DNA from 2 places in the Enterobacter sp. ECC-219 genome. Region 1 is predicted to be linked to the other one. Evidence: predicted binding sites of a transcription regulator. Region 1 holds the regulator's gene; the other holds the start of a gene.

Region 1 (7,947 bases):
CATTTTTAAAATGGTGCGTAAAGGCATGAAAGAGAGCAACTGCAGCCGCGCCATCATGGTGGCCCATAACGCCACCTTCGATCACAGCTTTACCATGGCTGCAGCCGAGCGCGCGTCGCTCAAGCGCAACCCTTTCCACCCGTTCGTGACCTTCGACACCGCCGCGCTGAGCGGCCTGGCGCTGGGACAAACGGTGTTATCAAAGGCCTGCATTACGGCGGGTATACCGTTTGACGGCACTCAGGCACACTCCGCCTTATACGACACGGAGCGCACCGCAGAGCTGTTCTGTGAGATCGTCAACCGCTGGAAGCGTCTGGGCGGTTGGCCGCTGCCGATGGGCGACAGTGAAGAATAAAAAAAAGCGACCTTATCAGGTCGCTTTTTTATTAACGCAGAAAATTACTCAGCGTCTGGCTCTTCGGTTTTGTACTTCGCCGCCGTCTCTTTGATCAGCTGCTGCAGTTCGCCGCGCTGGTACATCTCAATCAGGATATCGCAGCCGCCAACCAGTTCGCCGTCAACCCACAGCTGCGGGAAAGTCGGCCAGTTAGCGTATTTTGGCAGCTCTGCGCGGATGTCCGGGTTCTGCAGGATATCAACGTAAGCAAAACGCTCACCACAGGCTGACAGCGCCTGAACCGCTTGCGCGGAAAAGCCGCAGCTTGGCAGCTTCGGAGAACCTTTCATATACAGCAGAATCGGGTTTTCAGCGATCTGGCGCTGGATTTTTTCAATAGTGGTGCTCATGTCTTGCTTCCTTTAACTTCTGTTACGGCAATAGTCTGACATTGTAGCGGGTCAGGCTGGCATCGGAAAATAACATTTTCGTCACGTTTATATATTTTACCGCGACTCTACAAAAGTTGCATTGCAAATGGTGTTTACCCCTGCGACCGTCAGGGTTTTGCTCAGGGAGTGAACAATTGTGCGGCAGAACGATGATTTTTTTTGCACTTGCTAACGAAACAGGTTTTTAGATTGAAAAATGCTATTAACTTCTCGGGTTTTTATGGATTAGAATCGACGGGCTTTGTAAATCACACGCGGGTATTATTGATGACCTGCATATATCAGGGGACTGCCCAGTGGCGCGGATAACTAAAATCTCGATCACGCTCTGTGCTTTACTGTTTACTTCACTCACTTTCACGCCAGCGGCAAACGCCTCTCAGCAGGCGCGGCAATCTGCTGTACAAAAAAGCCATCTGGTAAAAGCCACAGAACGTAAGAAAAAAACCACCACGAAGAACGTCAAGAAAAAAACCACCGCTCAGACTAAACAGACCGCTTCCAGCAAGACGAAAACAAAATCTTCCCGCACTACCCGCACCGCCAAAAATAAAGCTTCGCTGACTGCCGCTAACCTCGTTACAGAAAAATGCATTACCCGTAAAGGGCATAAAGCAAAATGCACGAAGGTGACGAAACTGGCGGATGTGCATAAAGTGCGTGTGCAAAAAGCGCAAAAAACCGCGATGAATAAGCTGATGGGACAGATTGGCAAACCTTATCGCTGGGGCGGCAGCTCGCCGCGCACCGGTTTCGACTGCAGCGGCCTCGTCTATTACGCCTATAAAGATCTGGTTAAATTCCGTATTCCGCGTACCGCCAACGAGATGTATCACCTGCGCGATGCGTCACCGGTTAACCGCGGGGAGCTGGAAAACGGCGATTTGGTCTTCTTCCGTACCCAGGGTCGCGGCACGGCTGACCACGTCGGCGTCTACGTCGGCAACGGGAAATTCATCCAGTCACCGCGCAGCGGCCAGGATATTCAGATCACCTCGCTCAGTGAAGACTACTGGATGCGCCACTACGTCGGCGCGCGTCGCGTGATGACGCCAAAAACCATTCGCTAATCCCTGCCCTGCCACATCCGTGGCAGGGTAAGTTCCTCTTTTGCATACCCTTTCAATTTGCTATCCTGTCCCTGTTGTCTGTGTGGTTATTGGCAACGCAAAATACAATAAGGAGAGAAGCAATGTCGTTCGAATTACCTGCACTACCGTATGCAAAAGACGCCCTGGCACCGCACATTTCAGCGGAAACCCTGGAATATCATTACGGCAAACATCACCAGACGTACGTCACCAACCTGAACAACCTGATCAAGGGCACCGATTTCGAAGGCAAAACGCTGGAAGAGATCGTTCGCAGCTCGGAGGGTGGCGTTTTTAACAACGCGGCTCAGGTGTGGAACCACACCTTCTACTGGCACTGCCTGGCACCCAATGCCGGTGGCGAACCTGCCGGTGAGCTGGCGGCCGCGATTAACGCCGCTTTTGGCAGCTTCGCCGAGTTTAAGACGAAGTTTACCGATGCAGCCATCAAGAACTTCGGTTCTGGCTGGACGTGGCTGGTAAAAGAGGCGGATGGCAAACTGGCTATCGTGTCCACGTCTAACGCGGGCACCCCGCTGACCACCAGCGCTACGCCGCTGATGACCGTGGACGTGTGGGAACACGCTTACTACATTGATTACCGCAACGCGCGCCCGAACTACCTGGAACACTTCTGGGCGCTGGTTAACTGGGAATTTGTCGCGAAGAATTTCGCCGCGTAAAAGACACGCAGAAGGGTTCGCCCTTCTGCGTTTTTGCTTATTCCGCCGTGCAAACGGCTTCAGGCTGTTTACGGCCGGACATCATTACCAGCAGCAGGCCGAGCGCTGCAATAATGGCCCCCATCACCGGCACAAAACTGTACCCCAGACCACCTGAAATCACGGCACCTCCGGCAGCTGCGCCCAGCGCATTGCCGAGATTGAACGCCCCGATATTCACGGAAGACGAGAGGCCCGGCGCCTCATGGGCGACACGCATCACGCGCATCTGCAGCGGCGGCACCACGGCAAAGGTTGCGGCCCCCCAGACGACCATCGCAATCGCCGCTCCGAACTCATTACGCGCCAGCCACGGGATAGCAACCATAATGACAATCAGCAGGGTTAAGAAGCCTTTCAGCGTCCCGCTCACGGAACGGTCAGCAAATTTCCCGCCGAGATAGTTGCCGATCGAGAAGCCGACGCCAATCAGCACCAGCATCGCGGTAACGAAAAGAGGCGTTGCGTGGGTGATATCGTGCAGCACCGGTGAAATATAGGTGTAGAGGGTAAACATCGCCCCTGCCCCCAGCACCGTGGTGAGCAGCGCGGAGAGCACCTGCGGGCGCATCAGCACCGCCAGCTCTTTACGCACTTCCGGACGTTCTCCTGCTCTTCCTTTCGGCAGAGAGAAGAACAACGCCACCATTGCGACCACGCCCAGCCCGGCCGTCGCCAGGAAGGACATACGCCAGCCGATCGCTTCCCCCAGCCAGGTTGCCGCCGGCACCCCGCCAATGTTGGCAATCGTCAGCCCCATAAACATGGTCGCTACAGCGCTTGCCTGCTTGTGTTTTGGCACTACGCTTGCGGCCACGACCGAGCCCAGCCCAAAGAACGCGCCGTGGTTCAGGCTGGTCAGAATGCGCGACAGCATCAGGGTGGTGTAGTCCGGCGAAATGGCCGAAAGCACGTTGCCCAGAGTGAAAATCGCCATCAGGAAAATCAGCGCATTGCGGCGCGCCCGGTGAGAAAGCAGAAGCGTCATCAGCGGCGCCCCCACCATCACGCCGATGGCGTAGGCGCTGATTAACATGCCTGCCGCAGGGATCGAGACGTCTACGCCCCGGGCAATAACAGGCAGTAACCCCATCGGGGAGAATTCAGTGGTGCCAATCCCAAAAGCGCCAATCGCCAGGGCCAGCAGGGGAAAATTGATTTTCATGCGTCAACTCCGGATGCCGTGTCATGTGGTGACACAGAACAAAGAAGCGGAAAGCATGACATCAATCACAAAAAATGAGAAGTTAACAAAATGGCAAAAGATTTTTGCCAGAGAAGTAACAATCGCGGCGATGGGGAGGGAGAAGGCTCTCCCTCCGCGTAAATCAGTGCAGCGCAGCCGTCAGACCGGCCGCGACAATCAGAGCCAGCACAACAACGGTGGTGAACAGCGAAAACTTCAGATCGGAACTCATCAATTTTTCTCCTTTTAATCCCCCCACGAAAAGTGAGCTTGCTCATTTTTGCACAGATTCCGTCAAAAATCTTCCTGGATTTATACTGATAACCACTTTACCTCTTCCCCTTTTCATCAAGATAGGCCAAAATTCCACGCTAAATTTATTAGCGTACCGGCCATTGACCCCCTCCTGACGTCCCGTGTCGTTTTCCTGGCGTGCCGCAATCCAAAATTGCGTGATAAGGGTGAGAGAAGGCAAACGTTTACCTTCAAGTTTTTCAGGAGCTTAGGATATGGTCTGGAGTGACATTTAATGGCAACAATTAAAGACGTAGCAAAACGCGCAAACGTTTCCACTACAACCGTATCACATGTAATTAACAAAACCCGCTTCGTGGCGGAAGAGACGCGCAACGCGGTCTGGGCAGCGATCAAAGAGCTGCACTATTCGCCAAGCGCGGTTGCGCGCAGCCTCAAGGTCAATCACACCAAGTCCATTGGATTACTGGCGACCAGCAGTGAAGCGGCCTATTTTGCCGAGATCATTGAAGCGGTGGAGAAAAACTGCTTCCAGAAAGGCTATACCCTGATTCTCGGCAACGCATGGAACAGCATTGAAAAACAGCGCGCCTACCTGTCGATGATGGCGCAAAAGCGCGTGGATGGCCTGCTGGTAATGTGTTCCGAGTACCCGGAATCCGTGCTGTCGATGCTGGAAGAGTATCGCCATATTCCGATGGTGGTGATGGACTGGGGCGAAGCGCGCGCGGATTTCACCGATTCGGTTATCGATAACGCCTTTGAGGGCGGCTATATGGCCGGCCGTTATCTGATTGAGCGCGGCCATCGCGAGATTGGCGTGATCCCGGGTCCGCTGGAGCGCAACACCGGCGCGGGCCGTCTGGCCGGCTTTATGAAAGCGATGGAAGAAGCGCTGATTACCGTGCCGGAAAATTGGATCGTGCAGGGCGACTTTGAGCCGGAATCAGGCTACCGCGCGATGCAGCAGATCGTCTCCCAGCCGCACCGCCCGACCGCCGTCTTCTGCGGGGGGGACATCATGGCGATGGGCGCCCTCTGTGCGGCCGATGAGCTGGGTCTGCGCGTCCCGCAGGACATCTCCGTGATCGGGTATGACAACGTGCGCAACGCGCGCTTCTTCACGCCAGCGTTGACCACCATTCACCAGCCGAAAGATTCGCTGGGTGAAACCGCCTTCAATATGCTGCTGGACAGGATCGTCAACAAACGTGAAGAGTCGCAGTCCATTGAAGTTCACCCTCGCCTTATCGAACGCCGTTCCGTTGCGGATGGCCCGTTCCGCGACTACCGTCGTTAATCTCATTGCGGAGCCAGTCAGGCTGGCTCCCTCAGCCACTCCCGGTTAAGCGTTTCGCTGTCCCCCAGATAATCCAGAAGCCAGGCCATCGCCGGCGAAACATCATTTTGTTGCCAGGTGAGGCAGCAGGCCGCATCCGGGAACGGATTCTCCAGGGCCAGCTCAACCCACTCACCGGTGTCGATTCGCGGTCGCGCAAAATGAACGGGTACCATCGCGACGCAGAGCCCGGCGCTGAGGCACGTCGCCGACGATTCCCAGTCAGGGGCCACCACCCGCCGCTGGTTGTCCAAAAGCCAGGTGATACGCTTGGGCAGCGAGCGGGAGGTATCCTCCAGCACCAGCGACGGCCAGCCGCGCAGCGTATCATCGCTCAGCGGCCCTCCCATCTTCGCCAGCGGATGATCGCTTGCCACCACGCATTTCCAGCTCAGCATACCCATATCGCGAAAGGCGTAACGCCCCCCGACCGGGATCGCCTGCGTGGCCCCAATGGCCATCTCTGCCCTGCCGTCCGCCAGCGCATCCCAGACGCCGTTGAACACCTCCTGCGAAACCCACAGTTCGACGTCAGAAAAATGACGGTAGAAATCGACAATCATCTGCCGGGTGCGCTCGGGCTTAACGATGTTATCCACCGCAATGGAAAGGTGTCCCCGCCAGCCGTTCGCGATCTGCTGGCACTGCTCGCGGGTGATCTGCATTTTTTTGATAACAGAACGCCCTTCCTTCAAAAACCACGCCCCTGCAGGCGTTAATTCCACATCACGATGCCGCCGTTCAAACAGCGGTACCGCCAGCCACTCCTCAAGCTGACGTACGGTATAGCTGATAGCCGAAGGGACGCGATGTAGCTCCTGCGCCGCCCCGCTAAAGCTGCCGTTACGCGCGACAGCATCGACCACTTCAAGAGAATAATCTGACCACATTTTCTGCCTGCAAAAAATTTGAATGCACCCGCCAAATATTAGCGTTTCACAAGCGGCTTTGCACTCCCTACACTCAGCGCCAACGTATACCTGCCTCCTCAGGAGAATAAAACAGTGCAACCCAGGAAAGGTTTTTTAGTCTGGCTCGGCGGCTTAAGCGTGCTGGGCTTTTTGGCCACCGATATGTACCTGCCGGCTTTCGCCGCCATGCAGGAAGATTTGCAAACCCCTGCTGCCGCCATCAGCGCCAGCCTGAGCCTGTTCCTTGCCGGTTTTGCCTTCGCGCAGCTGCTCTGGGGACCGCTTTCGGATCGCTTTGGCCGTAAACCGGTACTGCTGCTGGGTCTGGCCATTTTTGCCGTGGGCTGTCTGGGGATGCTATGGGTGCGCGATGCCACCTGGCTGCTGGCACTGCGGTTTGTTCAGGCGGTCGGCGTCTGTGCCGCTGCCGTGACCTGGCAGGCGCTTGTCACCGACTACTACCCGGCAAACCGCACCAACCGTATTTTCGCCACCATTATGCCGCTGGTAGGGCTTTCACCTGCCCTTGCTCCGCTGCTGGGTAGTTGGATCCTCGCGCACTTTGACTGGCAGGCCATCTTTGCCACGCTGTTTGCCATCACGCTGGTGCTGATGCTGCCGGCATTCGCCCTCAAGCCCGCGCATAAAAAAGAGGTGCACGCAGACGCGAAGCCGATCACCTTCACTTCCTTGCTCAGCACCAAAGCGTATCGCGGCAACGTTCTGATCTATGCCGCCTGCTCGGCAAGCTTCTTCGCGTGGCTCACCGGTTCGCCGTTCATTCTGCACGATATGGGCTACAGCCCGGCAGCCATCGGCCTGAGCTATGTTCCACAGACTATCGCGTTCCTGGTGGGCGGGTATGGCTGCCGCGCGGCGCTGCAAAAGTGGGAAGGTCAGCAGATGCTGCCATGGCTGCTGGTGCTGTATGCGCTGAGCGTCATCGGGACCTGGGCCGTTGGCTTTATTCCGGGTGCCGGTCTGGCCGAAATTTTGATTCCATTCTGCGTGATGGCCGTCGCGAACGGGGCGATCTACCCTATTGTTGTGGCGCAGGCGCTGCGTCCGTTCCCGCAGGCGACAGGCCGCGCGGCCGCGCTGCAGAACACCCTGCAACTGGAGCTGTGCTTCCTGGCAAGTCTGGTAGTCTCAGCGCTGATTGCCACGCCGCTGCTGACGACAACCAGCGTAATGCTGGCTACCGTTGCGCTGGCCGTCATAGGCTATCGCATGCAGGCTGCCGCGCAGGATGAGAGTACCCAGGTTGAAACCTCGCACGCCTGATCGCACCAGGAACTATGTTAATTTTCAGTGATTAGGTTGCTAAGAATTTTCTATTGAATCACCAAATTTTGAGGCCTATACTAAATTTGGTTCGATTAAATACGATAAATATTAAGTGTTAACGGGAGCCGGAGTGCTCCCGTTTTACCATGGAAGGCATTTCGGCAAGGGTTATCTCCCTTCCTCTGTTCTACGTCGGATACTAGCCTCGCGGTATTTACCGTGAGATTTCTCACAAACCAAAAAAAGCGTCTACGCTGTTTTAAGGTTCTGATCACAGTAGGGTGATGGAGAAGCTATGAGTTCATCGTGTATAGAAGAAGTCAGCGTTCCGGACGATAACTGGTCCCGGATCGTCAGTGAACTG
Region 2 (7,947 bases), 420 kb from region 1:
ATCCGGGTTATCTGGAACGTCATGGCTATACGGTAATGCGTGGCTGGAACAGTAAAGAGGCGATCGATCCTTATATGGTCGACTGGTCGACGATCACGCCATCAAACCTGCCGTTCCGCTTCCAGCAGGCACCTGGCGCACATAACTCGCTTGGACGCTATAAATTCAACATGCCGAGTTCAGATGCTATCTATCTGCACGATACGCCGAACCATAATCTGTTCCAGAAAGATACCCGGGCACTGAGTTCAGGCTGCGTGCGCGTGAATAAAGCCTCGGAGTTGGCCAACATGCTGTTGCAGGATGCGGGCTGGAACGATACGCGTATTTCTGACGCCCTGAAGCAGGGGGATACGCGCTACGTGAATATTCGCCACAACATTCCGGTCAATCTTTACTATCTGACGGCGTTTGTGGGCGAAGACGGGCGCACTCAGTACCGTACAGATATTTACAATTATGATCTCACCGCGCGATCCGGCGCACAAATTTTGCCAAAAGCGGAACAATTAATCAGGTAAATGAAGCAGTTCGGGAAAAATGATTGTCGTAAGTTATGGTGAATCGGGGCCAATATCGCTGTAAGCCGCGTATTCACTGGGGTTGGGCGCCTTGACGTACCCCGTTTTGCCAGTTAAGGTGCCCTTCGTGCGCTAAGCATATTACGATTTCTTTGACCTGTAGACCTGATTATCATGGACAAATTTGACGCTAATCGCCGCAAGCTGCTGGCGTTAGGTGGTGTTGCGCTTGGCGCAGCGGCCATCTTACCGACGCCAGCATTTGCCACCCTCTCGACACCTCGTCCGCGCGTTTTAACGCTCAGCAATCTTCACACCGGTGAGTCGCTAAAAGCGGAGTTTTTCGATGGCAGAGGCTATATTCAGGATGAATTAGCAAGACTCAACCATTTTTTCCGTGATTTCCGCGCGAATAAAGTAAAAGCCATCGACCCTGGACTGTTTGATCAGCTTTTCCGCCTTCAGGGCCTGCTGGGCACCAGCAAGCCGGTGCAGCTTATTTCTGGTTATCGCTCAATTGATACCAATAACGAACTGCGCGCCCATAGCCGTGGGGTAGCGAAAAAAAGCTACCACACGAAGGGACAGGCAATGGATTTCCACATTGAAGGCGTTTCGTTAGCCAATATTCGCAAAGCCGCGTTATCTATGCGCGCTGGTGGTGTAGGATATTACCCACGTAGCAACTTTGTGCATATTGATACCGGGCCGGTTCGGCACTGGTAATAACGAAACACAGGAGCAGTATGAACTATCGTATTATTCCGGTTACCGCGTTCTCCCAGAACTGTTCATTAATCTGGTGCGAACAAACCAAACTGGCCGCGCTTGTCGATCCCGGCGGTGACGCTGAGAAAATCAAGCAGGAAGTTGCCGACAGCGGCGTGACGCTGATGCAGATTTTACTGACGCATGGTCACCTCGACCATGTGGGTGCAGCGGCTGAACTGGCTAAATACTACGGTGTGCCGATTATCGGCCCGGAAAAAGAGGATGAGTTCTGGCTGCAGGGGTTACCCGCCCAAAGCCGCATGTTTGGCCTTGATGAGTGTCTGCCTTTGACGCCCGATCGTTGGCTGAACGAAGGAGAGCGCGTTAACGTAGGGAATGTGACTTTACAGGTGTTGCATTGTCCTGGGCATACGCCAGGCCATATCGTCTTCTTTGACGACCAGTCCCGTCTGCTGATATCCGGCGATGTGATTTTCAAAGGTGGCGTAGGACGCAGCGATTTTCCGCGTGGCGACCACGGGCAGCTGATTCAGTCGATCAAACAGAAGTTATTGCCGCTGGGTGATGACGTAACGTTTATCGCAGGACACGGTCCGATGTCGACGCTGGGCTATGAACGGCTCCATAACCCGTTCCTTCAGGATGAAATGCCTGTCTGGTAACCAGCATAAAAAAAAGCCTGCTTAGCGCAGGCTTTTTTGTGGGCGCTATTACAGGACGGCGACAATCGCTTCGCACAGTGGCGCCATGTTGTCAGGGGTCATGCCTGCAACGTTCACGCGGCCAGAGGCTACGGCGTATACGCCGAACTCTTCGCGCAGACGCAGAACCTGCTCTTTGGTTAGGCCGCTGAACGAGAACATGCCGTTCTGTTTGATGATGAAGCTGAAGTCGCGGTCTGCGCCTTTCTCAGCCAGGGTGTTCACAAACAGCAGGCGCATGCGCTGGATACGCTGACGCATATCGTTCAGCTCTTGTTCCCAGATCGCGCGCAGCGCATCGTTGCTCAGAATGGTCGCAACAACAGACGCACCGTGTGCCGGCGGGTTAGAGTAGTTAGCGCGAATAACGGATTTCATCTGGCTGAAGGCGCGATCGGCGGTTTCATCGTTAGCCGCAACCAGCGTACAGGCACCTACACGCTCATTGTACAGACCAAAGTTCTTGGAGTAGGAGCTTGCAACGATCAGCTCCTGATGCACGGCTGCGAACGCGCGCAGGCCTTCGGCATCTTCTTCCAGACCGCGGGCGAAGCCCTGGTAAGCAAAGTCAAACAGCGGCAGCCAGCCTTTCTCAACGGAGAGCTTCGCCAGGTGTTCCCACTGCTCAAGCGTTGGATCGATACCGGTCGGGTTGTGGCAGCAGCCGTGGAACAGCACCACGTCACCCGCCTGCGCTTCGCTCAGACTTGAAAGCAGGCCGTCAAAGTCCAGAGCGTGGTTTGCCGCGTCGTAGTATGCATATTCGCGCACTTCCAGGCCCGCAGAATTAAACACGCTCTTGTGGTTCGGCCAGCTTGGGTTGCTCACCCATATGCGCTTAACAGAGGTGTTTTTCGCAAGGAAATCCGCCGCCACGCGCAGCGCGCCGGTACCACCAGGGGTCTGCGCCGTGCGCGCACGTTTGTCACTCACAATTGCGCTGCCTTTACCGAACAGCAGCTCCTGGGTGCAGCGACCAAATTCAGGGATACCATCAATACCGAGGTAGTTTTTGGTGGTTTCATTTTCCAGCAGATACTGCTCGGCTTTCTTAACGCTGGTCAGTACCGGAGTTTTGCCGGTTTCATCTTTATATACACCAATACCCAGGTTGATTTTGCCAGGGCGGTCGTCGGCACGAAACAGATCGGCCAGGCCCAGAATAGGGTCGGCAGGAGCGGCGGTAATGTTCTCAAACATGACGAAGTTCCATTGTGATTACAGAAGTGAAATCCGCTATCAGGTTAACGGTAGATTTACAAAATGCCAACCGTTTGCGACGAAAAGCGTGCGGCTTTTCAAAAGTCGCCATTATTTTCTGTCAGGCATAAAAAAACAGGGCCGAAGCCCTGTTCATTATGCATATAACAAAGTGGTGTTCTGATTAGAACTGGTAAACTGCAGCCAGACCCAGTTGGTCGTCGGTACCAACCCAGCCGCCGCCAGTGCGCTTGGCCTGATCTTCGTCGATCAGGTTGATACGGTAGTCAGCAGACACGTTGAAGTTTTTATTGAAGTAGTAAGTTGCGCCTACTTCAACGTATTTAGCCAGATCTGCATCGCCGCCGGCTACGGTGTTCAGGTTTTTACCTTTACTCTGCACGTAGGACAGGGATGGACGCAGGCCGAAATCGAACTGGTACTGAGCGATAACTTCGAAGTTCTGGGTTTTGTTCGCTACGTTGAACACGTCACCATTAGCATCCGGAGTATTGGAACCGGTGCTGTTACCCAGGATGCTCATGTTGCGAGTTTCTGCGTACACAGCTGCCAGATACAGGCTGTTAGCATCGTATTTACCACCGATTGCCCATGCTTCAGCTTTGTCGCCTTTGCCATCAGCTTTCTGGTCGAGAGTACGGTTAGCATTACTGTATGCGCCGGTCAGACCAAAGCCACCGCCGAAGTCGTAACCCACAGAGTAACCAACACCGTCGCCGTTGGCACGACGCAGATCAGCACGCTCGTTTTTAGCCTGGTACTGGATACCGAAGCTCAGACCATCAACCAGACCGAAGAAATCGCTGTTACGGTAGGTCAGCAGGCCAGTAGAACGGCTGGTCATGTAGTTATCAACATAACCACCGCCCCAGGTTTCGCCGGACCAGGTTGGCGCCATGTCGGTGTAAGACTCAACATCGTATACGATGCCGTAGTTACGGCCATAGTCGATGCTGCCAGCGTCAGCCATTTTCAGACCCGCGAAAGCCAGACGAGTACGGGTAGAGTTGTTTGAAGACTGCTCACTTTCAGCTGAGCTGGCCAGTGCACGGTATTCCCACTGGCCATAACCGGTCAGTTGGTCGTTGATCTGAGTTTCGCCTTTGAAACCGATCTGCGCGTAGGTGGAGTCTGCGTTGTTGGTATTATCGCCGTTGGTAACGAAATCACGCTCAGCGTTAATTTTTCCGTACAGATCCAGTTTGTTGCCGTTCTTGTTATAGATTTCTGCAGCGTTAGCTGCACCGGCTACCAGCAGGGCAGGGATTACCACTGCCAGAATATTGCGCTTCATCATTATTTATTACCCTCATTGGTTTTTTTATGACACTCGCCACTGCCGTCAATAAATTCTGTCAATAAATATTTCCGGAACTATTGATGAGAGTTAGGTGTCTTTATGTATCTGACAGGCATCTTTCCATTCACCGAAGCGTTTCGCTAGCCTGAAAGTGCTACAATTCTCAAGATTGAGTTACAGAAAGAAAATATGTGTAACTAAATATGTATTTTTAGGAACTTTGTGAACCATCTCAAATTTCAGAGCGGCCTGGCGAACTAAGCAACAGCACCTTTCCTATATATATGAATTCCTTATGTTTAATTTGAATAAAGGCAATTCCTATAAACGAAAGTTAAACGACTCGTTTTTTCTTATGACCATAGAAAGACTTCTGGATGGCTGAAAAATTGGTTGAAATTTGTGCTATTACTTCAGGCTGTAATAATCGCAATAAGACTGAGGTTTATTTTTTGTGGCTGGATATTTCGCGGAAACAAAACGTAACAGGTAGTGGTTGTGACGGGGTAGTGGTTTATAAACGCTGACTTTACGCTGACAAAAACTGACAAGGCAGAATAAAATAATGGCCAGCAAATGCTGGCCATTGTCTGTTGTGTTACTTAGAAGCTGGCGTTGCGCGGAGTACGCGGGAACGGAATCACGTCACGCACGTTCTGAACACCGGTTACGTAGGCGATCAGACGCTCGAAGCCCAGACCGAACCCTGCGTGCGGAACGGTGCCATAACGGCGCAGATCGCGATACCAGCTGTAGTCCGCAGGGTTGAGACCCATCTCTTCCATGCGCGCGTCAAGCACGTCCAGACGTTCTTCACGCTGAGAACCACCGATGATTTCACCGATGCCCGGCGCCAGTACGTCCATCGCTGCCACGGTTTTCCCGTCTTCGTTAAGACGCATATAGAAGGCCTTAATGTCTTTCGGGTAGTTTTTAACGACAACCGGCGCTTTGAAATGTTTCTCGGCGAGATAGCGTTCGTGTTCAGACGCCAGATCGACGCCCCAGTAAACCGGGTTCTCGAACTTCTCACCGCATTTTTCAAGGATCGCTACCGCGTCGGTATAGTCCACCTGCGCAAAGTCGGCGGAGACGAAACGCTCCAGACGCGCCACCGCATCGCTGTCTACGCGCTCTGCGAAGAATTTCATGTCGTCAGGACGCTCTTCCAGAACCGCTTTGAAGACGTACTTCAGCATCGCTTCTGCGAGACCTGCAACGTCATTCAGATCGGCAAACGCCACTTCCGGTTCCAGCATCCAGAACTCCGCCAGGTGGCGGCTGGTGTTGGAGTTTTCGGCGCGGAAGGTTGGGCCGAAGGTGTAGATCTTAGACAGCGCACAGGCGTAGGTTTCGCCGTTGAGCTGGCCGGATACCGTCAGGAAGGCTTCTTTACCAAAGAAGTCTTTGTCATAGTCCACTTTACCTTCCGGCGTGCGCGGCAGGTTTTCCATGTCCAGCGTCGAGACGCGGAACATTTCGCCTGCACCTTCCGTATCGGATGCGGTGATCAGCGGGGTAGACACCCAGAAATAACCCTGCTCATCGAAGAAGCGATGCAGCGCCTGGGCCAGCGTATGACGCACGCGGGCTACCGCACCAATCAGGTTGGTACGCGGACGCAGGTGCGCCACTTCACGCAGGTATTCGATGCTGTGACGTTTTGCCGCCATCGGATAGGTGTCCGGATCTTCAACCCAGCCGGTCACTTCAATGGCAGAGGCCTGGATCTCGAAGCTCTGGCCCTGACCCGGGGATGCCACAACCACACCGGTGACGATAACGGAACAGCCCGTCGTCAGGCGCAGAACGTCATCATTGTAATTGGGCAGAGAATTATTAATGACGGCCTGTACAGGATCAAAGCAGGAACCGTCATAGACGGCAAGGAAGGAGATGCCAGCTTTAGAATCTCGGCGAGTACGCACCCATCCGCGCACGGTGACCTCCTGGTCAACGGCGACACGGCCCTGGAGTACGTCGGCTACAGGCACAACGCTCATAATATTCTCTCTGTTAATAGTCGGAAAAAATAAACACTTGTCCACCCTTATGGGGGGATATCTATGTTACCTGCCATCCGCTATCAGACAAGTAAATTTCGCAGTCAAAAGAGAAGAATTGAGAAATAAATAAGGGAAGGGAGCCCTGAAGGCTCCCGTAAGCGCTTAACTGGCTTTTTTGATCTGAGGGAGATCGAACGCTTTGCGCAATGCGCGGACAAACGCTTTGTCATGGCAGATGGTTTTACCCGGGCTGTCGGAGAGCTTTGCCACCGGCTTGCCGTTACATTCCACCAGCTTTATAACGATATTCAGAGGTTTTACCTGAGGAATGTCGCAGGTCAACCGGGTACCGATCCCGAAGCCCAGATTAATTCTGGCATTGAAATGACGATACAGTTCTACGGCTTTCGCCAGGTCGAGATTATCGGAGAAGACCAGCACCTTGCTCATCGGGTCAATACCGAGTTTTTGATAATGGGCAATCGCCTTTTCGCCCCATTCAACCGGATCCCCTGAGTCGTGGCGTAACCCCTGGTAACGTTCAGCGAACTCGGGACCAAAGTCGCGCAGGAAGGCATCCATCGTAATGCAGTCGGTCAGGGCGATCCCGAGTTGATTCGGGTACTCTTCAAGCCAGGCGGCCAGCGCCGCACGCTGGCTGTTAGCCAGGTCAGGGCTAATTTGCTGATGTGCCTGGAACCACTCGTGTGCCTGGGTGCCCATTGGCGTCAGGTTGAGGCGACGCGCCAGATCGTAGTTACTGGTGCCTACGAACCATGGCTCCTGCTGCAGACGTTCAACGATAGCCTGCTGAACCTCGCGAGAGAAGCGGCGACGGGTGCCGAAATCCATCAGGCGGAAGCGGGACATATCCAGCCCTTCGGTCAGGGTAGAGAATGCTGCAAGTTTGTTTTCCAGCGAGGCGACCGCCTGTTCGACGCCGGTTTCAGGCGAACGGTAGCGGTGGGCCAGCTCGCTGATAACGGCGAGAAGCGGCACTTCCCACATGATCACTTCCCGCCACGGACCTTCAAGACGAATATCCAGCTTGCCGTTTTCGTTGGTCACGGTGACCTGTTCAGGCTTATAGCGGAAGTCGCGCAGCCAGTTCAGATAGTCCGCTTTGAAGAAAGGCAGGCCAGAAAGCCACTGGTATTCATCGTCCTGCAGCGTCAGATGCTGCATCGCATCGACCTGTTCACGAATGGAGTCTGCGTAGATACCGAGCAAGTCGTCACCACGGCAGCGGAATTCCGCCGCGACGTGAACGTCATAGTAATGGTGGAAAACGGCTTGCTGCATATGCAGTTTATACGCGTCGGTATCCAGCAACGTATGCAGAACCGGAGAAGCGAATTGAGTCATAGGTGCGCTGTAGCATCCTCTCACGGGAGCGTTTAGTACAATAAACAACTCCGGAGTATACCTTGTTTAGTGATTTATTGAACCCCGATCACAACATAAGC

What was found. Region 1 encodes PurR, which represses purine synthesis genes. Its sites were predicted from a motif close to CANGCAAACGTTTGCNTG; they were not measured.
Region 2: a site for PurR is predicted at 3,218-3,235, ahead of V1603_RS10965 (amino acid aminotransferase). Genes of this name have one in related genera too.

Annotation. Positions count from the first base shown of each region.
Region 1 is NZ_CP143680.1:2,770,658-2,778,604, reverse strand. It holds gene rnt (ribonuclease T) at 1-358, shown strand, start outside; gene grxD (monothiol glutaredoxin 4) at 403-750, opposite strand; gene V1603_RS13200 (C40 family peptidase) at 1,089-1,862, shown strand; gene sodB (superoxide dismutase [Fe]) at 1,985-2,566, shown strand; gene V1603_RS13190 (MFS transporter) at 2,604-3,770, opposite strand; gene V1603_RS13185 (YnhF family membrane protein) at 3,934-4,023, opposite strand; gene purR (HTH-type transcriptional repressor PurR) at 4,321-5,346, shown strand; gene punR (DNA-binding transcriptional activator PunR) at 5,364-6,275, opposite strand; gene punC (purine nucleoside transporter PunC) at 6,390-7,580, shown strand; gene cfa (cyclopropane fatty acyl phospholipid synthase) at 7,879-7,947, shown strand, end outside.
Region 2 is NZ_CP143680.1:2,346,350-2,354,296, forward strand. It holds gene ldtD (L,D-transpeptidase) at 1-521, shown strand, start outside; gene V1603_RS10955 (YcbK family protein) at 696-1,247, shown strand; gene V1603_RS10960 (MBL fold metallo-hydrolase) at 1,268-1,915, shown strand; gene V1603_RS10965 (amino acid aminotransferase) at 1,964-3,154, opposite strand; gene V1603_RS10970 (porin) at 3,339-4,472, opposite strand; gene asnS (asparagine--tRNA ligase) at 5,078-6,478, opposite strand; gene pncB (nicotinate phosphoribosyltransferase) at 6,644-7,846, opposite strand.